Linked DNA regions of Enteractinococcus fodinae. The protein of the gene in region 1 interacts with the protein of each later gene in a pairwise test. Links are inferred from orthologs where the notes say so. Each region holds a gene or a part of one and is shown on either strand. Other genes may lie near its edges.

Region 1 (2,968 bases):
ACGGCCATGGTCTTGATTATTGCAGGCCTCATCGGCCTGGGCGCCACCCTGGTGTTGACCTATGAACGCATCCAATTATGGATGGATCCGGACTATCTGACCTCGTGCGATTTTAGTGTCTGGGTCTCGTGTGGGACGGTCATGCAGTCGTGGCAAGCTGCATTATTTGGCTTTCCCAACCAGTTCATCGGCATTATCGGGTTCGCTGTGGTCATCACCATTGGTATGGCCATCGTCGGCGGGGCACGGTTTGCGAATTGGTGGTGGCATGCGACCTCAATTGGCTTGGGTCTGGCCATGGTGTTCTGTTTGTGGCTGTGGATCCAAGCCGTGTATGTCATTAATACGTTATGTCTGTACTGCATGGTGATCTGGGCGGTCACGATCCCCGCCGCCGTCCTTATTTTTGCGCGAAACGTCGCCCGTGACTTGATCAAAGTCACACCACGCACGAAGATGATAATAACAACGGCCGTCTGGCCCGCGATCATCCTGCTCTACGTGGTGATCGCTGCATCGATCATGCTGCGCTTTGGCGAAGCAATGTTTTAGGACACAAGTGGACGCGAACAAATTCAATGCCATGCCCCGACCAGAACTCACGCACCCCTATGTGCAGCTTCGGCAAGCTGCCTCGGTGATCATGCTGCGTGAGGCTGCCAACACGCTCGAGGTCTATGTGCAGCACCGGGCAACCACCATGGATTTTGCCGCCGGCGCGGTCGTGTTCCCAGGGGGTCGTACGGATCCTGAGGACGCCGAGTATGATTTCGGTGAAGCAGTTCGCCCCATCCTTTCGAACCATGCCAAGGGCTGGCAGAAAACCTCCCTGGGTTCGACAAACTCACAGGAGGCCGTGACCAACGCGTCGATGATGTTACGCACTGGCCTGCGCGAGGTTGAGGAAGAAACCGGCCTCGGGCTGGAACCGCAGATTCTGCGCCCGTGGGCCAACCTCATTACCCCGGTCGGTCTTCCGAAACGCTTTGATACCTTCTTTTATATCGCGACTCCAGACGACGACCTCGTGCCTGAGAACATCACCACCGAGGCCACATCAGCTGAATGGCTGACCATCGAATCGATCCTTCGGGACGCTGATGCAAAACGTATCGCGTTGATGAGCCCGACCCGGTTCTTACTGTCTGGCATCCTGGAATATGGCTCAATAGAAGGGCTGTTGCAACACGACCCGGTGGTTGAACCCATTCGAGGATTGTGAACCGACGTTAAAACCCTGCTGGCACCGCCAAGAAGCGGTGCCAGCGAGGTTTTAAAAATGTCTTCGGGTTAGCCGAACCAGATCTCAATCTCCCGTTCGGCAGACAGGGTCGAATCCGATGCGTGAATGAGGTTTTTCTGCACGCCTTCGCCCCAGTCGCGACCGTAATCTCCGCGAATGGTGCCGGGTTCAGCAAGCGTCGGGTCTGAGATGCCGGCCAGCGCGCGAATCCCTTCGATGACACGTTCGCCTTCGATCACGGCAGCGACGAGCGGTCCAGAAGCCATGAAATTCACGAGGGGTTCAAAGAACTCTTTGCCTTCGTGTTCTTCGTAGTGCTCGGCAAGCATCTGGTGGGTAGCGTTGAGCATGAGCAGCTCGACAATGGTGTAACCTTTGCGCTCGATGCGCGCCAGAATTTCACCGGTCAGTCCACGTTCCACGCCATCAGGCTTCACGAGTACAAGTGTGCGTTCAGGCTGGCTCATATCTACCTCAATCATCCAGGGCTTTGGACAGCGCGGTCACGCTGCCGTCTACGATCATACCTAATCGTCGGTTGCTTCCACACCGTGTTCACGCCGCCAGGCTTTCTCTTCAGCAGCCCGTTGTTGCTTCTCGCGATCGATTTGTTTGCCTTTGACCACCGCGTACCACCAGGCAGCGGCGAAGGCGATGCCCACGAGGAATCCAAAGGGCTCTAAAAAGCCCGAAGCGATTAGGACCGCTTGGATAATCCAGCCGAAGACGAGGCCGGCGGGTTTGGTGACGAAGCGTGCGGCGGCTCCGGTGATGAGCGCGAACACGAGCGCCCCGATGAGCATCCATAGGCCGCCCTCGTCTTGGTTCAGACCGTAGAGCATCAGGCCAAAAAAGGCGATAACAAATGCTTCGCCCAACAGCACGGTCGAGGTGAACAACACCATCACGGAGCGTTCTTTTTTGGGTTGACCGGGCTGCCATTCGCGTTGTGCTTTGGTTTCGCGTTCCGGGCGCCAGGATTCCCGATTGGTGTTGTCGGCTTGTTCAGGACTCATCGTCATCCTCCTGGTCCTCGTCGGCGAAGAAAGCACTCAAGTCGTCGTGGTCGTCGATTTCTACCGTGGCATCGGTGGCGGTGGCATCGGTGCCCAGCAGGTCGCGGACCTGGCCAACCAGGGTAATCGAGCCGGTCACCAGGACCCCGGCTCCCCCGGTACCAGCCATCAGGGTGCGACCGGCGTCTTGAATCTGGGAGTCTTGTTCTCGGACTCCCCGGACGGCCCAGCCGATCGCATCCACGACCGAATCGGTGGTGAAGATATGGTCTTCATCCCAGCCGGCGTCCAGTGCGATTTCGGTCAGGTCTTCGGGGCTGATGGCGCGCGGTGAGTTGGATTTGGTGATGGCCAAGTGTTCAACGTCGTCTCCGAAGTGGTCGAACAGCGCGTTGAGCACACCGAGGGCGTCTTTGTCATCGAGGATCCCCACGACCAAACCAAGGGCTGAGAAGTTGAAGGTTTCTCGGATGGTTGAAGCGGTGGCCTCGATGCCGTGTGGGTTGTGCGCGGCGTCCACGACCAATGAAGGGTTGGTACGCAACAATTCCAGTCGACCCGGGCTGGTCACTTGGGCCAGCCCGTCTTGCAGGATGTCCTGGTTCAACGGTTGGTCACCGCCACCCATGAAGGCCTCGAGCGCGGCGATGGCCACCGCGAGATTCTGGACCTGGTGGGCGCCGTGCAGCGGCAGAAACATGTTGTTGTA
Region 2 (2,853 bases), 500 kb from region 1 along the record:
GGGGGACTCGACCGCGCTCCCACGCCGCAAGAAATTTCCACCAGTACCCAAACCGGCATTCACGCCGAATACCTCACCGAACCGGGCAGCCCGGGGATGGGCGACGACGGGGTTGAATCCACGACCGCAGAAGTCACCCGCACCGTGGATGCGGTCTTTGAACACTTCCGTGATCACCCGGAAGAATCCCTGGCCGTGATCGCCTCAAATACGGCACACGCGCGCCGGATTGCCGAATCCATTCGCTACAACCTGCCCAATCACCGGTGGGCTACCAAATTCTTTAGCGCCGAGACCTCACCCAACGGGCAAGGCTTCGTGGTGGCACCAATGGAACGCGCCCACGGCCTGGTAGCCGACCACGTGATTTTCACGCTGGGTTATGGTCGAACCGCCACCGGCAAAGTGGTTCACCATTTCGGACCGCTCTCCGAACACCACGGCATCGAATACTACGCCACCGCGTTCACGCGGGCACGGCAACGCCTGACCATTTTCACCGCCATCCACCCGCAAGAAATCAACTTCGACAGCCTGATGTCCGGAGCGTATTTCTTCTGGGAACTGTTGGTGAACCTGCCAGCGACCGTTGGCCAACCCGTCAACGAACCACAATCCACCTCCCTGGATTGTCTAACCGACGACTTCGTCCAGCATCTAGCCACCAGGGGAGCGGCGCACAAATTTGACCAGCGCGGCTTCACTGACCTGCTGCTGTATAACCCCGATGGGCACCGCCCTGACTTCCATATCGATGAAAACTACCTGCCGGTGGCCGTCGGATATGATGGCTCCACCCGATACCACCACACGCCCGTGCGGACCCGCACCAGAACGATTCCGGCGCAGCTGTCCCGCCTGGGTTGGCAAAACGCTGGGCTCTGGGCCATCGATGTCTTCACCGACCCCCTCGGTGTCGCCGATGCATTCACCGACAAATTACACCTGACAGCACTGCCCACACCGGACAATGGCAGTGATCTTTTCTATGACGACCTCTAAACAACCCAATGAAGCAGACCGGGCCAAAGCCCGCCGCAGGCCCAGACGTGCCACCGTGGCAGGCACCGGCCCTGCGAGTGCTGACGGGCCAGAACCCCGCTTAGACCAACTGCAGCCCGAAGCAAAGAAGCCCGATCCGAAGCTTTCTGCCCGCGATCGGGCGATCATGGACGAGAAACCGCCGCACTACTAAACCCACATCAACCCGGTCTCAGCAGTCACGACCGCTTGAACCGGCAGATCATGTTGCTCCACCGGAAACGCTTCTGCCCGGGCATCTACGAACTCATAGTCAAATACCGGTGTCACCAAAAACGGTAGTCGCGTAGTCAGATCGGGCAGCGCGGCAAGAAAACGGTCATAGTATCCGCCACCTTTGCCTAATCGAAAACCGGCTGAATCCACGGCAAGGGCCGGCACGAGGATCACATCGGCATCGGCGACAGCTTCGGGACCGAAACGTTCACCCACCGGCTCCTGAATGGGCCCCAACGCCGATTGTTCCATCGGCACATCAGGCGCCCACTGGACCCACGACATGGAGCGATCCGCATGTGAGATGGGTACCCAAATCTGGACCCCATCAGCGTGCAAGGCCTCCATGACAGGATCCGTATCCGGCTCGGTCCCAAATTTGATGGTCATCGCCACCTTGCCGGTGGGACGCTCTGCACTATCCAAACCGCGATACCAATCCAGTAAAACGGTACAGATCGCTTCAGATTGACGCGCTCGCTCGCGCTGGCCAAGCTGCTTGCGTTGACTAAAGAAGCGTTTGCGTAACTGGTCTTTGAGTTCAGCAGTCATAGTCTTATTGTGACACCGTGCCGGACACAACCAAACACATCATCTGCCCTGCAGACCTACAATGGTGGATCATGACTCGTTTTGCTGCTTTGCCCACGATCTGGCCGGTGATCCTCCAACATAGGGATTTGCAACTGGCCCCACTGCGTCACGCCCACCGCAAGCAGTGGCATGATGTCCGAAGGCGCAACGCAGCATGGTTGACCCCCTGGGAAACCACCGACCCGACCGGCAACCCGCCGATCATGAGCTATGGGTCCATGATTCGAGCTCATAACCGCGATGGCAGGGCCGGCCAATCGTATCCGTGGGCGATCTTTCGAACCACCAACGCCACGACCACCCTGGTGGGACAGCTCATCGCAGGCCCGGTGTTATGGGGGTCCATGCGCTCCACGAGCTTGGGCTACTGGGTGGACCAGGCCCACGCCGGACAAAATATTGTGCCCACCGCTGTGGCGTTAGCCAGTGATTATCTGTTCACCCGGGTTGGACTGCATCGCATCGAAATCAACATTGTGCCCAGCAACACCGCATCACTGCGTGTCGTGGAAAAATTAGGTTTCCGTTCCGAGGGACTACGCAAGGACTATATTCACATCAACGGCCAATGGCGAGACCATCAATCCTTTGCCTTGACAAAAGATGAAATCCCTGCTGAGGGCCTACTTTCCCGACTGAAGTAACCGTCTTCACTCTCAAACCAGCAACACACGAAGAAAACCCGGGGGCTTCTGGAAAGCTCGGTATATCGTATGGAGAGTGGACACCCGTCTCCGAGAGCTTGAAGAGTCGTTAGCCGCTACACTCGGATTCTTGCCCGAAATAGACATCGCCACTTCCATCGTGGTGGTTGTCGTAGTCGTAGCCGGCTTACTTTTGCTTGCTCGTCGTCCGGTTGTCACCCAACGTAGTCGGAAACGACGTGAATCCCGCCAACGAAGGAAAGCTATGAAATCTTCCCCCTCTTCGACGCACTCCGGCGGCACTGGATTCTCAATTCGCTGGGGCCGTTTATCGGTTTTTGCGGTCGGAGCACTTGCT

Evidence for each region.
Region 2: the proteins of ndk (region 1) and J2S62_RS03990 interact in binary tests that used the Escherichia coli proteins (3 or more experiments, as listed by UniProt). The link is inferred for Enteractinococcus fodinae from one-to-one orthologs.

The regions. Positions count from the first base shown.
Region 1 is NZ_JAVDYJ010000001.1:1,338,237-1,341,204, reverse strand. It holds ndk (nucleoside-diphosphate kinase), read right to left. Parts: upstream 1,711-2,968; coding sequence 1,291-1,710; downstream 1-1,290. Other genes in the region: J2S62_RS06305 (bifunctional folylpolyglutamate synthase/dihydrofolate synthase), read right to left, coding at 2,249-2,968; J2S62_RS06310 (DUF4233 domain-containing protein), read right to left, coding at 1,771-2,259; J2S62_RS06320 (NUDIX hydrolase), read left to right, coding at 560-1,222; J2S62_RS06325 (vitamin K epoxide reductase family protein), read left to right, coding at 1-552. UniProt on the Escherichia coli protein: Major role in the synthesis of nucleoside triphosphates other than ATP. The ATP gamma phosphate is transferred to the NDP beta phosphate via a ping-pong mechanism, using a phosphorylated active-site intermediate.
Region 2 is NZ_JAVDYJ010000001.1:836,799-839,651, forward strand. It holds J2S62_RS03990 (5-formyltetrahydrofolate cyclo-ligase), read right to left. Parts: upstream 1,810-2,853; coding sequence 1,192-1,809; downstream 1-1,191. Other genes in the region: J2S62_RS03980 (DUF4011 domain-containing protein), read left to right, coding at 1-1,002; J2S62_RS03985 (hypothetical protein), read left to right, coding at 989-1,195; J2S62_RS03995 (GNAT family N-acetyltransferase), read left to right, coding at 1,881-2,495; J2S62_RS04000 (hypothetical protein), read left to right, coding at 2,572-2,853. UniProt on the Escherichia coli protein: Involved in the removal of 5-formyltetrahydrofolate.